DNA from 3 places in the Streptomyces sp. NPDC012769 genome. Region 3 is predicted to be linked to each of the others. Evidence: riboswitches for the same ligand, from Rfam matches in the RefSeq annotation. Region 3 holds a riboswitch; each other region holds the start of a gene.
The links. A riboswitch is a leader RNA that binds a small molecule or an ion and turns the genes downstream of it on or off. The one in region 3 is predicted to bind thiamine pyrophosphate.
Positions count from the first base shown of each region.

Region 1 (5,645 bases), on a different contig from region 3:
CGACCGCTTCGCGCAGTACGCCGACGGCTACGTCTCCGCGTACATGCACCGCACCATGCCCGACCTGCCGCCGCAGATCGGTGTCCTGGTCGAGCTGGACAAGGAGAACGCCGAGGTCGCCAAGGGTGTCGCGCAGCACATCGCCGCGTTCGCCCCGAAGTACCTCACCCGCGAGGACGTCCCGGCCGAGGTCGTCGAGTCCGAGCGCCGCATCGCCGAGGAGACCACCCGCGCCGAGGGCAAGCCCGAGGCCGCGATCGCCAAGATCGTCGAGGGTCGCGTCAACGGCTTCTTCAAGGACGCCACGCTGCTCGGCCAGCCGTACGCCCTTGACAACAAGAAGTCCGTCCAGCAGATCCTGGACGAGGCCGGTGTCACCCTGAAGCGCTTCGCCCGCATCAAGGTCGGCATCTGAGTCCGTACGCAACGGACACCGGACCCCGGTAGGGTCTGAAGCAGCCGCCGGCGCACGCGTGGGACGGCCGCAGATCTGACGAGGAGGCCATTGCCGTACGGGAAACCGCAAGGACCCCAGGGCAATGGCCTTCTTCGTATGTGCACGAGGAGATCTCCAATGAATCAGGGCGCCGCACAGGGCGACGACAACAACGGCAAAAAGGCCGGCCGCTTCATGCTGAAGCTGTCCGGCGAGGCTTTCTCCGGGGGCACCGGCCTCGGAGTCGACCCGGATGTCGTACACGCCATCGCGCGCGAGATCGCCGCCGTCGTCCGCGACGGCGCCCAGATCGCGATCGTGATCGGCGGAGGCAACTTCTTCCGCGGCGCCGAGCTCCAGCAGCGCGGCATGGACCGGGCCCGCTCCGACTACATGGGCATGCTCGGCACCGTGATGAACTGCCTCGCCCTCCAGGACTTCCTGGAGAAGGAAGGCATCGACTCCCGCGTCCAGACCGCCATCACCATGGGCCAGGTCGCCGAGCCGTACATCCCGCTGCGCGCCGTGCGCCACCTGGAGAAGGGCCGTGTGGTCATCTTCGGTGCCGGTATGGGCATGCCGTACTTCTCCACCGACACGACCGCCGCGCAGCGCGCGCTCGAGATCGACGCCGAGGCCCTGCTCATGGGCAAGAACGGTGTCGACGGGGTCTACGACTCCGACCCGAAGACCAACCCGGACGCGGTCAAGTTCGACGCACTCGAGTACGGCGAGGTGCTCTCCCGCGACCTGAAGGTCGCCGACGCCACCGCCATCACCCTGTGCCGCGACAACACCCTGCCGATCCTCGTCTTCGAGCTGCTCGCCGAGGGCAATATCGCGCGCGCGGTGAAGGGTGAGAAGATCGGCACGCTCGTGAGCGACCAGGGCACCCGGGCCTGACCCGAACCGGGAACCGCCCCGCGAGGGGGATGGACAGAGCCCTGCCGGTCGTACACCGTGCAGGACACAACGCGACGACACGCAGGAGCAAGTGGTGATCGAAGAGACCCTCCTCGAGGCCGAGGAGAAGATGGAGAAGGCCGTCGTGGTCGCCAAGGAGGACTTCGCCGCGATCCGCACCGGCCGTGCGCACCCGGCGATGTTCAACAAGATCGTGGCGGACTACTACGGTGCCCTCACCCCGATCAATCAGCTGGCGTCGTTCTCGGTTCCCGAGCCGCGCATGGCCGTGGTGACCCCGTTCGACAAGAGCGCGCTGCGCAACATCGAGCAGGCCATCCGGGACTCGGACCTCGGCGTCAACCCGAGCAACGACGGCAACATCATCCGGGTGGTGTTCCCCGAGCTGACCGAGGAGCGCCGCCGCGACTACATCAAGGTCGCCAAGGGCAAGGCCGAGGACTCGAAGATCTCGATCCGCTCCGTGCGCCGCAAGGCCAAGGAGACCATCGACAAGTTCGTCAAGGACGGCGAGGTCGGTGAGGACGAGGGCCGCCGCGCGGAGAAGGAGCTCGACGACACCACCGCGAAGTACGTCGCGCAGGTGGACGAGCTGCTCAAGCACAAGGAAGCCGAGCTGCTCGAGGTCTGATGAACGACTCATCCTGGAGGGCCCCGGCCACCACCGGCTTCGGGGGACCCGACCAGGGGCCTGCCCCGGCGGGTCCCGCCTACGAAGGGCGGCAGGCGGCGCAGACTCGGCCCATGCCCATCGTGTCCGACGATCCCGCCGGCGACAACCAGGACGATCACGACCGGGGGGCCGCTCAGCCGAGCGGTCCCCTGTTCCGTGACGAGACGCCGCACGAGCACCCGCAGGAGCCCATGTCCAGCCCGTCCCAGCCCGCGCCTGCGCCTTCGCCCCGGCAGAAGCCGCGGCAGAAGAAGAGCGCGGGTCGTGACCTGGGTGCGGCCATAGGAGTCGGTCTCGGCCTCGGTGCCGTCATCATCGCGTCGCTGTTCGTCTGGAAGGCGGCGTTCGTCGGGGTGATAGCGGTCGCCGTCGTGGTCGGCCTCTGGGAGCTCACCTCCCGCCTCCAGGAACGCAAGGGCATCAAGGCCCCGCTGGTCCCGCTGGCGGTCGGTGGCGCGGCGATGGTCGTCGCCGGCTATGTGCGGGGCCCGGAGGGCGCGTGGGTCGCGATGGCCCTCACGGCCCTCGCCGTCCTCGTGTGGCGGATGACGGAGCCGCCCGAGGGCTATCTGAAGGACGTCACGGCGGGAGTCTTCGCCGCCTTCTACGTGCCCTTCCTGGCGACCTTCGTGGCGCTGATGCTGACCGCCGACGACGGGCCGTGGCGGGTGCTGACCTTCCTGGTCCTCACCGTGGTCAGCGACACCGGCGCGTACGCGGTCGGCTGGCGCTTCGGCAGGCACAAGCTCGCCCCGCGCATCAGCCCCGGCAAGACCCGTGAGGGTCTGCTCGGCGCGGTCGCCTTCGCCATGGCGGCGGGCGCGCTGTGCATGGAGTTCCTGATCGACGGCGGCACCTGGTGGCAGGGCCTCCTCCTCGGCCTCGCGGTCGCGGCGAGCGCGACCCTGGGCGATCTGGGGGAGTCGATGATCAAGCGTGACCTCGGCATCAAGGACATGGGCACCCTGCTCCCCGGGCACGGCGGCATCATGGACCGGCTGGACTCGCTGCTGCCGACGGCGCCGGTGGTGTGGCTGCTGCTCGTCCTGTTCGTCGGAAGCGGTTGATCAACGCGCTGACCAGTGCTTTTCCACGCGAAGGGCTCGTTGTCCACAGGGCGGCGAGCCCTTCGTCGTAACTCTGCGACACTGGTATCACCATGCCCAAGCCCGGAGAACTCACTTTCGTCGCCCCGCGCGGAGCCAAGCAGCCCCCGCGGCACCTCGCCGACCTCACGCCCGCAGAGCGCAAGGAGGCGGTCGCCGCGATCGGCGAGAAGCCGTTTCGCGCCAAGCAGCTGTCCACGCACTACTTCGCGCGGTACGCGCACGACCCGGCGGAGTGGACCGACATTCCCGCGGCCTCGCGCGAGAAGCTGGCGGGGGAGCTGCTGCCCGATCTGATGTCGGTCGTGCGGCACGTCTCGTGCGACGACGACACCACCCGCAAGACCCTGTGGCGGCTGCACGACGGCACGCTCGTCGAGTCGGTGCTGATGCGCTACCCGGACCGGGTGACCATGTGCATCTCCTCGCAGGCCGGCTGCGGCATGAACTGCCCGTTCTGCGCCACCGGCCAGGCCGGTCTCGACCGCAATCTGTCGACGGCGGAGATCGTCCACCAGATCGTCGACGGCATGCGCGCCCTGCGGGACGGCGAGGTGCCCGGAGGGCCGGCGCGGCTGTCGAACATCGTCTTCATGGGGATGGGCGAGCCGCTCGCCAACTACAAGCGGGTCGTCGGCGCCATCCGCCGGCTCACCGACCCCGAGCCCGACGGCCTGGGCCTGTCCCAGCGCGGCATCACCGTGTCCACGGTGGGCCTGGTCCCGGCGATGCTGCGGTTCGCCGACGAGGGCTTCAAGTGCCGTCTCGCGGTCTCGCTGCACGCGCCCGACGACGAGCTGCGCGACACCCTGGTGCCGGTCAACACCCGCTGGAAGGTCCGCGAGGTCCTCGACGCCGCCTGGGAGTACGCGGAGAAGTCCGGCCGCCGGATCTCCATCGAGTACGCCCTGATCCGGGACATCAACGACCAGGCCTGGCGTGGTGACCTGCTGGGCCGGCTGCTGAAGGGCAAGCGGGTGCACGTGAACCTCATCCCGCTGAACCCGACGCCCGGCTCGAAGTGGACCGCGTCCCGCCCCGAGGACGAGAAGGCGTTCGTCGAGGCCATCGCCGCCCACGGCGTGCCGGTCACCGTCCGCGACACCCGCGGGCAGGAGATCGACGGTGCCTGTGGACAGCTGGCCGCCGCCGAACGCTGACCTTGTAGTCTGAGCTCGAACACATCTGCATATTCCGACAGGGGAGCGCCACAGCGCTGAGAGTGCGGTGACCGTCAGACCGCAGACCCTCTGAACCTCGCCCAGGTCATTCTGGGTAGGAAGTTCGGTCGTAACTCGAGCTGTTGCGCCCTGCCCGCGTCCGGTGTCCCCCGGCCGCGGGCAGGGCCGCGTCTCTTCCTGGCCACCCCCAGGAGGAAGTCCAACGTGAACACCAAGAAGGCAGCCGCCGCCGCGCTCGCCGCGGCGCTCGGCGTCACCACCCTCGCCGCCTGCGGCACCGACGACGTGCGCGACGCGGCGGGCAAGAGCGGCGGACCCGCGCCCAAGACCGTCACGCTCGTCAGCCACGACTCCTTCAACGCCTCCAAGGAAGTGCTGGCGGAGTTCACCCGGCAGACCGGTTTCACGGTCAAGGTCCTCAAGAGCGGCGACGCCGGCGAGGCCGTCAACAAGGAGATCCTGACCAAGGGCGCCCCCCAGGGCGACGTCTTCTTCGGCGTCGACAACACCCTGCTGTCCCGCGCCCTCGACAACGGCATCTTCACCTCGTACGAGGCGAAGGGCCTCGACCGGATCCCCGCCGCGCTCCAGCTCGACAAGGAGCAGCACCGGGTCACCCCCATCGACTCCGGCGACATCTGCGTCAACTACGACAAGCAGTACTTCGCCGACAAGAAGCTCGCGCCGCCGCAGACCTTCGACGACCTCGCGAAGCCCGCGTACAAGGACCTCCTCGTCGTCGAGAACCCCGAGCGGTCCTCCCCGGGCCTCGGCTTCCTCCTCGGCACCGCCGCGAAGTACGGCGACACCGGCTGGCAGGACTACTGGAAGAAGCTCAAGGCCAACGGCGTGAAGACCGTCGACAGCTGGGAGCTCGCCTACAACCAGGAGTTCTCCGGCTCCGCGGGCGGCAAGAAGGCCAAGGGGGACCGGCCGCTCGTCGTCTCCTACGCCTCCTCCCCGCCGGTCGAGGTGCTCTACTCCGAGCCGCAGCCGAAGGTGGCCCCCACCGGCGTGTCCACGGGCACCTGCTTCCGGCAGACCGAGTTCGCCGGCCTGCTGAACGGGGCGAAGAACCCCGAGGGCGGCAAGGCGTTGATCGACTTCCTGATCTCCAAGAAGTTCCAGGACGACATGCCGCTGCAGATGTTCGTTAACCCGGTCACGAACGACGCGACGCTCCCGGAGCTGTTCACCAAGCACGGTGTGGTGATCGACAAGCCGGAGACCATGGCGCCCGAGAAGATCGCCGAGAACCGTGACCAGTGGATCCAGCAGTGGTCGTCGCTCGTCCTGAAGTAGTCCGCTCGGGCCGCCGGGGAAGC
Region 1 is NZ_JBIBCP010000004.1:752,138-757,782, forward strand. Features, by position in the region: gene tsf (translation elongation factor Ts) at 1-415, shown strand, start outside; gene pyrH (UMP kinase) at 575-1,339, shown strand; gene frr (ribosome recycling factor) at 1,434-1,991, shown strand; gene ACFY7C_RS24655 (phosphatidate cytidylyltransferase) at 1,991-3,100, shown strand; gene rlmN (23S rRNA (adenine(2503)-C(2))-methyltransferase RlmN) at 3,193-4,299, shown strand; TPP riboswitch at 4,329-4,439, shown strand; gene ACFY7C_RS24665 (thiamine ABC transporter substrate binding subunit) at 4,525-5,622, shown strand.
Region 1: linked by a shared signal. The riboswitch ahead of ACFY7C_RS24665 (thiamine ABC transporter substrate binding subunit) and the one ahead of thiO (glycine oxidase ThiO) in region 3 are both predicted to bind thiamine pyrophosphate.

Region 2 (5,645 bases), on a different contig from region 3:
TGGTCGCGGCCGATCCGGATCCCGGCCCGGTACAGCGCCCGCGGGCCCATCTTCGGATCGGCCTGGTGCAGTTCCCAGACCGCCGAGGTCTGGGTCACCGTCACGTCGTCCAGCACGCCGAGCGAACCGATGATCACGCCGGCGAGCAGCAGACCGGACATGTCGATGTCCGGGTAGAGCCCGTGGATGAGACCGGTGTTGTCGTCCGTGTTGCCGCTCAACGAAGCCCAGCCGATGAACAGCGAGCCGAGCAGGCCGATGAGCAGCAGCGAGACCAGCGTCCCGAGCACCGCGACCGAGGTGCGGGCGGAGAGCCCGTGACACATGTAGAGCGCGATCAGCATGATCGCGCTGGACCCGACGACGGCCACCACCAAGGGGTTCGAGCCCTGGAGGATCGCCGGCAGGATGAAGAGGGTCAGCACCAGGAAGCTCACTGCCAGCGCGATCAGCGCCATCACCCCGCGCAGCCGGCCGACGACCACGACGGCGAGCGCGAAGATGCCGGCCAGCAGGCCGATCGGCAGTTTCCGGTTCACGTCCGTGACGGAGTACTGCAGGTCGCGCGGCGCGTCCGGGGCGTACGCCACCACCACGCCCTGCCCCTCGTGGAGTTGCCGTGGAGCGTCCGGCTGGACGATCTCGGTGAACTTCCGGCCCTTGTCCGGCCCGGTGGTGACCTCGACGGTCGCCTTCTCGCACTGGCCCTGCTGGGCGTTGACCGCCTCGCGGCCCTGGGAGGTGGAGGTGTCCCCGGTCGGTGGGACCTGCGCGGCGTTCACGTCCTTGCAGTCGACCTGTTCGACGGCGACGACCTTGCCCTGTTCGGTCTGCCGGTCGAAGCCCACCCCGGTGCGCTCGTGCGCCGGGGTGCCGCCCGGCCACAACACCAGGAGCCCGACGACCACGGCGGTGGCGAAGGGGATCAGGACCGCGGCGATGACCTTGCGCAGATGCCGGGACACCGGCGCGGCGGGGCCGTGACTGTGCGCATGGGAATGCCCGTGGCCGGACCCATGAACAGGTCCATGGCCAGGTCCATGACCGGGCTCGTGCCCGTGCTCGTGGCCGTGCGGTTCGGGGGTCTGCTGCGAGGAGGTCACCGACCGATCATCGCAAGAACGTCAGGGCCCCCACTGTTCAGCACGCCAGTGATGACGCTAGCGTGGTGACACCTTTGCACACGCGGGAGCTCGGAGCACCGGGCTGAGAGGGCGCTGACGACCAGCTGCGCCGACCGCCGAACCTGTTACCGGGTAATGCCGGCGTAGGGAGATAGGTCTCATGACCATTCAGGACGCACGCACGCCTGCCTCCAGCCAGGACGAACAGAGCGGCAGCGGCCGACAGGAGCGCACGCCGGGCTGGCACAAGGGATACGTCGAGGGTTCCCGCCCCGACCTCCGGGTGCCGGTCCGTCAGGTGCACCTCACCAACGGCAAGGACGTGACGCTGTACGACACGTCCGGTCCGTACACCGACCCGACCATCGACACCGACGTACGGCGCGGACTGCCGCCGCTGCGCGAGAACTGGATCATCGCGCGCGGTGACACCGAGGAGTACCCGGGCCGCCCGGTCCGGCCCGAGGACGACGGCATCAAGCACACCTCGCCGCGCGGCGGCGGGCTGAAGAACCTCGACGCGGTCTTCCCGGGCCGTCCCCGGCTGCCCCGCCGGGGCCGCGACGGCCAGGCCGTCACGCAGCTCGCGTACGCCCGCCGCGGGGAGATCACCCCGGAGATGGAGTACGTCGCGATCCGCGAGAACGTCTCCCCCGAGGTCGTACGGGAGGAGATCGCGGCGGGCCGCGCGGTGCTGCCGGCGAACGTCAACCACCCGGAGATCGAGCCGATGATCATCGGCAAGCGGTTCCTGGTGAAGGTCAACGCCAACATCGGCAACTCCGCGGTCACCTCCTCCATCGAGGAGGAGGTGGAGAAGATGACCTGGGCCACCAAGTGGGGCGCCGACACGGTCATGGACCTCTCCACCGGCCGCAACATCCACACCACGCGCGAGTGGGTGCTGCGCAACTCCCCCGTGCCGATCGGCACCGTGCCGCTCTACCAGGCCTTGGAGAAGGTCGACGGCAAGGCCGAGGAGCTGACCTGGGAGATCTACAAGGACACGGTCATCGAGCAGGCCGAGCAGGGCGTGGACTACATGACCGTCCACGCCGGCGTGCTGCTGCCGTACGTGCCGCTGACCGCCCGCCGCAAGACCGGCATCGTCTCGCGCGGCGGCTCGATCATGGCCGCCTGGTGCCTCGCGCACCACAAGGAGAACTTCCTCTACACGAACTTCGAGGAGCTCTGCGAGATCCTGGCGGCGTACGACGTCACGTACTCGCTCGGCGACGGCCTGCGGCCCGGCTCGATCGCGGACGCCAACGACGAGGCGCAGTTCGCGGAGCTGCGCACGCTCGGCGAGCTGAACACGATCGCCAAGCGCCACAACGTGCAGACGATGATCGAGGGCCCGGGCCACGTCCCGATGCACAAGATCAAGGAGAACATCGACCTCCAGCAGGAGATCTGCGAGGAGGCGCCGTTCTACACGCTCGGCCCGCTCACCACGGACGTCGCTCCCGCGTACGACCACATCACCTCGGGCATCGGCGCGGCGATGATCGCCTGGTGGGGCACGGCGATGCTCTGCTACGTGACGCCCAAGGAGCACCTGGGCCTGCCGAACAAGGACGACGTGAAGACGGGCGTCATCACCTACAAGATCGCGGCCCACGCGGCGGACCTGGCCAAGGGCCACCCGGGGGCGCAGGAGTGGGACGACGCCCTCTCGGACGCGCGGTTCGAGTTCCGCTGGGAGGACCAGTTCAACCTGGCCCTCGACCCGGACACGGCCCGTGAGTTCCACGACGAGACGCTGCCGGCGGAGCCCGCGAAGACGGCGCACTTCTGCTCGATGTGCGGCCCGAAGTTCTGCTCGATGAAGATCTCCCAGGACATCCGCCGCGAGCACGGCGGCGACCTGAAGGCGGACGAGATCGAGCAGGGCATGGCCGAGAAGTCGGCCGAGTTCGCGGCGGCCGGCAACCGGGTCTACCTGCCGATGGCGGAGTAGCCCGAGACCGCCGCTCCGTACGGCGCCGGCCCGCGACCCCGGGGGAGTCGCGGGCCGGTCCGCCGTCTCCGGCCGAAAGACCGTGGGGGAGGGCGGTGCCCGGTGGTCACTGCGAACGGGTCTCGGGTGGGCCGAAGTCCGGGCCGGTGAAGTCCGGGCTCGTGTAGGTGGGGCGGGGGGCCGGGGCGCCCTCGTTGGGGCTGGTGAAGTCGGGACCGCTGTAGCCGACCTTGGGGATGCGGCCGGACGGGGGCGGGGACTGCTTCGGAATCGGCGGGGCGGCGGACGCCGAGGCCAGCGCGTCGCGGAGGAAGGGGAGGATGCCGCGGTCCAGGAGCGCCCGGCACCAGGCCTCCTTCGCGCGCGACAGCTCGTCGTCGGGGGTCGGGGCGGGGACCTGGGTGGCGCTGTTGCGCAGCGCGGTCATGAGCAGGCCGACGGCGGCGAAGAGGAGACCGGCCGCGCCGACGGCGCCGAAGAAGAGGCCCGCGGTGAGCAGGGTGTCGGCGAACGCGGGCGGCGGGTCCAGCATCTTCAGGACCGCCCCGACCAGCAGGAAGATGACCGCCGCCGCGCCCGCGAGGATCGGGGCGAGAACGGTGACGACGGCGACCGCGCCCGCGCCGGCCGAGTCGCCCAGCATCGCGCCCGTACCGGGAGCCGTCGAGCGGACCTGCTCGCGGACCTTCACGAAGTGGTCGTACTCGACCGCGGCGGGAGCCGTGATCAGCGCCGTCGCGTTCAGCGCCATGGAGCGCAGCTGGGCGGTGGTGAGCCGCTGCCCGACGCCGGCCAGATCCGGATGGTCGGGCGCGTTGCGCAGTGCGTCGTCGAGGACCCGCTCGAACTCGGCGCGGTCCTCGGTCAGCAGGTGCGGAGCCACGTTCATGTGCATCCCCCGATGCTCCGTAGGGGCCGGAACCGGCCGTCGGGAACGGCGGGTCGGGCGGAAACGGAGGAGAGCCTGCTACGGATGAGCCGATGGTATTGCGCCGACGGCACGCGGAGACAGGGTGTTTCGGGAAATCGACTTCCCCGGATGCGGAGTGTTATGCGTCAGGCGGGCAGCGGGAGTTGGACGACCAGCAGCTTTCCGGCCATGGTCACTCCCCCGTCCATCGCGATGGCCAAGCCGTCCGCGTAGACGTGCGGCCCGTCGACGACCGGGCGTTCGCCCTCTTCGCCGTCCTCCGTGCCGACCTGGCCGAGGAGGTACGGGATGGGGCTGTGGCCGTGGACGATCCGGCGCCCGCCGTAGGTGCCGAGCAGCTCCTGCACCGCCTGCGGTCCGGCGGCCTCGTCGCGGAAGGCGAAGCGCTTGGTGAACTTCCGGAAGAGGTCCCAGACCTGATCGGCGTCGTTGCGGGTGAGGATCTCGTGGACCTTGTCGTTGACGTCCTCGATGGTGCTTCCGTACTCCAGGTACGCGGTGGTGTCGGAGTGCAGGAGGAGGTGACCGTCCTCCTCCACCACGGCGTCGAGCCGGGACATCCACTGGAGGTGGACGTCCTGGAGGCGGTCCATGTCGTGCTTCTGGCCGCCGTTGAGCAGCCAGGCGGCCTGGAAGGTGGCGGTCCCGGCGCCGGAGCTCACCGGGGTGTCGCCGAAGCGCTTGGCTCCGATGAGGAGCAGCTCGTGGTTGCCCATGAGGGCCTTGCAGTAGCCGCCGGCCGCGGCGGCCTCGGCGGACAGGCGCATCACGAGGTCGATCACGCCGATGCCGTCGGGGCCGCGGTCGGTGAAGTCGCCGAGGAACCACAGACGGGCGTTGCCGGCCGACCAGACGCCCTTCTCGTCGATGAGGCCCTGGGCGTGCAGCGCCTGGAGGAGCTCGTCGAGATAGCCGTGGACGTCGCCCACGACGTAGAGCGGGCCGCGGCCGTCGGCCGGGGCGGGGGCGGCGGCCGGCTGGGTCACGGGGGTGACCTGGACCTGGACCGTGTCGCCCCGGTTGATGACCGGGAGGTCGCGCTCGGTCGGGGTGTAGCCCTCGGGCGGCTCGTCGTCGGGGAAGGCGTTGCCGGGGTGTCCGCCGGCGCCGAACGGCTCGGTCCGTCCGCCGAGCCGGAGCGTGGCGTCGGCGGGCACCGGCGCGGGCGCCGGCGCAGGGGCGGCCGCGGGCGCCGGCGTGGGCGCGGGCAGTGGCTCGACCGCGTGCCCCTGGACGGGCACGCGGGCGTAGGGAGGTACACGGAAGTCGCGCAACGTCGCTGTGCGGACCACGGGTTCCTGCCCGTCCCCCTGTGTCATCGACCCCTCCACCACCGTCGCGATGCCCTGCACATCGCGGACCGGCCTGGTCGTGGTGGTCCGCGGTGTCGTCCGCCCATCATAGGAATGAGGGTCCTCCTGTGTGACGCACCAGGGGTGGTGAATCCGGGTCCACTCCGGGTTCACCGGTTGTTTCGCCCGAATTGGGAAGGTCCAGGCCAGGGGAGGGACCGGGCCACCCCGAGGTTTGCGCCCGTCCCCTCCCCTGAAGGAACCCGATGAAGGACCTGGGTCAGGTCCCGATCCGGTCCCGCCGGACCCGATCCCTCCCCCTCCGTGGGATCGGACTC
Region 2 is NZ_JBIBCP010000005.1:182,866-188,510, reverse strand. Features, by position in the region: gene ACFY7C_RS26030 (YibE/F family protein) at 1-1,103, opposite strand, end outside; TPP riboswitch at 1,176-1,291, shown strand; gene thiC (phosphomethylpyrimidine synthase ThiC) at 1,285-3,084, shown strand; gene ACFY7C_RS26020 (hypothetical protein) at 3,191-3,979, opposite strand; gene ACFY7C_RS26015 (metallophosphoesterase) at 4,141-5,334, opposite strand.
Region 2: linked by a shared signal. The riboswitch ahead of thiC (phosphomethylpyrimidine synthase ThiC) and the one ahead of thiO (glycine oxidase ThiO) in region 3 are both predicted to bind thiamine pyrophosphate.

Region 3 (5,645 bases):
CGATACGCGCGTCGACGCGGTAGCGGCCGTCGAGCAGCCGCCCGACGAGAGGGTCCTGAAGGGTCGTGTCCACGGCCCCGAGTCTACGAGTGCCGCGGAGCCCCCCGGCCGGCCCCGCCCCGACTGCAGCGCACCTGTGACGCGCGTCGCGGTCGGGGAGGGGCGGGGGAGGACCGGGCCCTGTCCGGACAGAAGGCCGGGCGTTCAGAAGGCCGGGCGTTCCGGGTCGAGGTGGGCGCGGCCGTCGTGCGGGGAGGACGCCTCCGCGAAGTGGCGGCGGGGGATGCGGCCCGCCCGGTGCGCCAGGCGGCCCGCCTCGACCGCGTGGCGCATCGCCTCCGCCATCAGGACGGGCTCCTGGGCGCGGGTCACCGCGGAGGCGAGCATCACCGCCGCGCAGCCCAGCTCCATCGCCTGCGCCGCGTCCGACGCCGTCCCCGCCCCCGCGTCCAGGATCACCGGCACCCCCGCCCGCTCCACGATCAACTGGAAGTTGTGCGGGTTGCGGATGCCGAGGCCGGAGCCGATCGGCGAACCCAACGGCATGATCGCCGCGCAGCCGACGTCCTCCAGCTTCCGCGCGAGCACCGGGTCGTCGTTCGTGTACGGCAGCACGACGAAGCCGTCGTCGACGAGCGTCTCGGCGGCGGAGAGGAGCTCCTCGCCGTCCGGCAGCAGGGTCCGCTCGTCGGCGATGACCTCCAGCTTGATCCAGTTGGTGCCGAGTGCCTCCCGGGCCAGCCGGGCCGTGAGGACCGCCTCGCCCGCCGTGAAGCAGCCCGCCGTGTTCGGCAGGACGCGGATGCCCAGCCGGTCCAGGACCGAGAGGACCGAGCCGCGTACGTTCGGGTCGAGGCGGCGCATGGCCACGGTCGTCAGCTCCGTGCCGCTGGCGACGAGGGAGCGTTCGAGCACGTCGAGGCTGGGCGCCCCGCCGGTGCCCATGATCAGGCGGGACGAGAAATCCGTACCGCCGAGCGGGAAAACGTCGTCGGACATCGCGCTCAGCCTCCCTGCACCGCGGTCAGGACCTCGATCCGGTCGCCCTCGCCGAGCACGGTGGCGGCCCACCGGCCACGCGGCACGACCGTCTCGTTGACGGCGGCGGCCACCCCGGCGGAGGCCGTGGTGAGGGTGGCGACGAGGGCGTCGAGGGAGAGCGGGCCCGCCAGGACGCGGGCCTCTCCGTTCACGGACACGGTCACGGTCACGGAAGGGTCCGCGGAGGTGTTCTGGGGGGTGTTCATGCGTGCTCCAGGTGCGCGGGGAGGAAGCGGCGGGCGGTGAAGGGGCGCGCCTCGTCCGGCAGCGTGCCGGTGGTGAGCGCCTCCGCCATCACGTCGCCGGTGACGGGGGTGAGCAGCACCCCGTTGCGGTAGTGGCCGGTGGCCAGGTGCAGGCCGGGCAGGGCGCTCGGGCCGAGCAGCGGCGCGTTGTCGGGGGAGCCGGGCCGCAGCCCGGCGCGGGTCTCGGTGAGCGGCAGTTCGGTGATGCCGGGCACCAGCTCGTGCGCGTCGCGCAGCAGCTCGTAGACCCCGCCCGCGGTCACGGTGGTGTCCCAGCCGAGCTCCTCGCTGGTGGCGCCGACGACGAGCTCGCCGTTCTCGCGCGGGACGAGGTAGACCTGGCTGCCGCGGACCACCGCCCGGACCGTCCGGGACAGGAACGGCGCGTACGCGGGCGGCACCCGCAGCCGCAGCACCTGCCCCTTCACGGGCCGAACGGGCGGCAGCACGTCCGCCGGTACGCCGTCGAGCCGGCCGCTGAGGCTGCCCGCGGCCAGCACCACCTGCTCCGCCGCCGGCTCTGCCCCGTCGGCCAGGACCGCGCCGCGCGCCCGGTCGCCCACCACCGTGAGCCGCTCCGCGCGAGTCCGGTGGAAGACCACCCCGGCCCGCTCGCAGGCGGCCACGAGGGCGTCGGCGAGCCGGCGCGGATCGACCTGGTGGTCGCCGTCCACCCGCAGCCCGCCCCGCACGCCGGGCGCCAGCATGGGCTCCAGACGGCGGCACTCGCGCCCGCTGAGCCATTCCGAGGCGAGTCCGCAGCGGGTCTGCAGGGCGTGGAGTTCGCGCAGGTGGGCCCGGTCGTCGGCGTCGAGCGCGACGGCGAGGGTGCCGCAGGCGCGGTAGCCGACGTCGTGGCCGGTGGTCTCGGCGAGTTCGGCGACGAAGTCGGGGTAGCGGCGGGCGGAGGCCAGGTTGAGGCCGAGGAGGGTCTCCTCGCCGTAGTGCAGTTCGGTGACGGCGGCGAGCATGCCCGCCGCCACCCGGGCGGCCCCGCCGCCCGGTTCGGGGTCGGCCACGGCGGTGCGCAGTCCGCGTTGCGCGGCCCGCCAGGCCGTGACCAGGCCGATGATCCCGCCCCCGATGACGAGGACGTCGGAAGTACTGCTCGTACGCGACATGGGCGTCCAGCCCCTCCCTTCGCCGGCATGACCCGGATCAGGTTCGTACGGTCGGAGGCCGGCCAGCCTCCCTCTCAGCCCGGTGCGTCCGGGCTCCCGCGAGTGCTTTACGGCGGCCAGACTAGCCGCCGAGGGCGGAGCGCCACAGGACCCCTCCCTTCCTGACGGTTCGTCAGATGCGTAAGGTGGCCGTGTGAGCGAGCAGAAGAGCGAGCAGTCCAGCGGGAAGAACAGCGCCGACCCCATGGAGCCGACGGCCACCCGGCCGCCCGCCACCCCCGGCGCCCCGCCGCACCCGACAGCCGCCGCCCCGACCGGAACCCCGGCCGCCGTGCGTCCCGGCCCGGAGGCGACCACTGCCCCGGCTGGGACCCCGGCCGCCGTACAGCCCGGCCCCGCGTCAGCCGCCGCCCCGGCCGCGCCGCGCAGCGGTCGGCACGTCGTGATCGTCGGCGCCGGAATGGCGGGCGTGCAGACCGCCGTCGCCCTGCGCGAGCAGGGCTTCACGGGCCCCGTCACCCTCATCGGCGCAGAGCCCCACCAGCCCTACGACCGGCCGCCGCTCTCCAAGGCGGTCCTGCTCGGCAAGGCCGAGGACTCCGCCTTCGACATCGACTTCGAGGACCTCGGTGTCGAGCTGCGCCTCGGCGTCGAGGTCACCGGCCTGCGCGCCGCCGACCACGAGGTCGACACGGAGGCCGGCCCCGTCCCGTACGACACCCTCGTCGTCGCCACCGGCGCCCATCCGCTCACCCTGCCCGGCAGCGAGGGCGTCCCCGGCGTCCACCTGCTGCGCACCCTGGACGACGCGGCCCGACTCAAGCCGGTCCTGGAACGCCGCCACGACATCGTCGTCGTCGGCGCCGGCTGGATCGGCGCCGAGTTCGCCACCGCCGCCCGCGAGGCCGGCTGCGCCGTCACCGTCGTCGAGGCGGCGGACCGTCCCCTCCCCGGCGCCCTGCCGGCCGAGGTGACCGCTCCCATGGCGGCCTGGTACGCCGAGAGCGGCACCGAACTCCGCCTGCACGCGCGCGTGCGGCAGGTCGAGGAGGGACGGGTCGTCCTCGACGAGGACGCGACCGGTTCCGAGGCCTCGGCGGCCCCGGCCGCCTCCACCGCCCCCCGGGAGCTGCCCGCCGACGCCGTCGTCGTCGGCATCGGCGCCCGGCCCGCCACCGGCTGGCTCGCCGGATCCGGCGTCGCGCTCGACCCGAGTGGCGCGGTCACCGCCGACGATCGCCTGCGCGCCTCGCTGCCCGACGTGTACGCGGTCGGGGACTGCGCCTCCTTCCCGTCGGCCCGCTACGGCGAACGGCTCCTCGTCCACCACTGGGACAACGCCCTCCAGGGCCCCCGTACCGTCGCCGCCGACATCCTCGGCGAGGCCCCCGCGCCCTACGACCCGGTGCCCTACTTCTGGTCCGAGCAGTTCGGCCGCTTCGTCCAGTACGCCGGACACCACGGCGCCGCCGACACCCTGCTGTGGCGCGGCGACCCGGCCGACGAGGCCTGGACCGTGCTCTGGCTGCGCGGCGACGCGCTCGTGGCGCTGCTCGCGGTGGGCCGCCCCCGCGATCTGGCCCAGGGGCGCCGGCTGATCGAGCACGGCACGCCCGTCGACCCGGAGCGGGCCGCGGACCCCTCCGTACCTCTGAAGGCGGCAGTCCGGTAGGGCCCGACTACCGGCTGTCAGTCCGGGATGGCACGCTTGTCCCGTGACCGAGATTGACGCAAAGATCGATGCTCTCGTCCCCGCCTGGCTCTACCTCCCCGACATCGCGGAAATGCTCGACGTCGAGGTGACGCGCGTGCGGCAGCTGGTCAAGGAGGGCCAGCTCATCGCCGTGCGCCGTGGTGAGAACAAGGCGCTGCAGGTGCCGGCCGCCTTCATCCAGGGCGACAAGGTCGTCAAGGGGCTCGTGGGCACCCTGACGCTCCTGCGGGACGACGGCTTCACCGACGAAGAGATGCTGGAGTGGCTCTTCACTCCCGACCCGACCCTGCCCGGCACCCCCGCGCAGGCCCTCGGCGAGAATCGCGGCACGGAGGTGAAGCGCCGCGCCCAGGCGCTCGCCGTCTGACGCGGTTACGCGACCGCCGCGCCGACGCAGCCACGCACCGGCGCGGCCACGCATACGATGCGCCTCGCGCCGGTGCGCCGCGCACCGCGCGCCGACGCGCCGCGCACCGGGAACGCTCGCCGAGCGGACCCACGAACAGCACCCGCGGGTGCCGGGCCGGCCGGTCCTTACCGGCCGGCCCGGCACCGGCACCACCCACCAGGGGGGAACGACCATGTCCACGCCTCGCGCCCGGCTCTCCGACGCCCGGCTCTATCTGTGCACCGACGCCCGCAAGCGGCAGGGCGACCTGCCCGCCTTCCTGGACGCCGTGCTCTCCTCCGGCGTGGACATCGTGCAGCTCCGCGACAAGGGCATGGAGGCCGGTGAGGAGCTCGAGCACCTGGCCGTCCTCGCCGAGGCCTGCCGCCGCCACGGCACGCTCCTCGCCGTCAACGACCGGGCCGACGTCGCCCACGCCATCGGCTCCGACGTGCTGCATCTCGGCCAGGGTGACCTGCCCGTGCCCGCCGCCCGCGCCATCCTCGGCGACGACGTGCTGATGGGCCGCTCCTGCCACGCCGAGGAGGAGGTGGCCGCGGCCGCCGCCGAGCCGGGCGTGGACTACTTCTGCACCGGCCCGTGCTGGCCCACCCCCACCAAGCCGGGGCGTCACGCGCCGGGCCTCGACCTCGTGCGGTACGCGGCGGGCCTGGCCCAGGACCGGCCCTGGTTCGCCATCGGCGGCATCGACGAGACCAACCTGGACGAGGTCCTGGACGCCGGAGCCCGCCGGATCGTCGTCGTCCGCGCGATCACCGAGGCCGACGACCCGGCCGCCGCCACGGCCGCCCTCGCCAAGCGGGTCCGCGAGCGCCTCGCGTAGATCGTCCCGGTCCGGGCGGCCCCGGCCGGCGTCCTGCTGTCCTGAAACGTGTCCACAAGGCGGACTCGGCTTCACCCCGCTCGTAGACCCCGTCTAACCTGCCCGTATGGCCCTTGGTACCGCTTCCGTCCGCTCGGACCGTGCACGCACGGTCCGCGACATCCTCGCCTCCGGTGGCACCTCCTACTCCTTCGAGTTCTTCGCGCCCCGGACCGAGAAGAGCGAGCAGAGCCTCTGGAACGCGATGCGCCGGATCGAGGCGGTGGGGCCGAGCTTCGTCTCCGTCACCTAC
Region 3 is NZ_JBIBCP010000002.1:1,003,174-1,008,818, forward strand. Features, by position in the region: gene pknB (Stk1 family PASTA domain-containing Ser/Thr kinase) at 1-73, opposite strand, end outside; gene ACFY7C_RS13620 (thiazole synthase) at 205-999, opposite strand; gene thiS (sulfur carrier protein ThiS) at 1,005-1,247, opposite strand; gene thiO (glycine oxidase ThiO) at 1,244-2,407, opposite strand; TPP riboswitch at 2,405-2,517, opposite strand; gene ACFY7C_RS13635 (NAD(P)/FAD-dependent oxidoreductase) at 2,601-4,079, shown strand; gene ACFY7C_RS13640 (Rv2175c family DNA-binding protein) at 4,123-4,488, shown strand; gene thiE (thiamine phosphate synthase) at 4,703-5,353, shown strand; gene metF (methylenetetrahydrofolate reductase [NAD(P)H]) at 5,460-5,645, shown strand, end outside.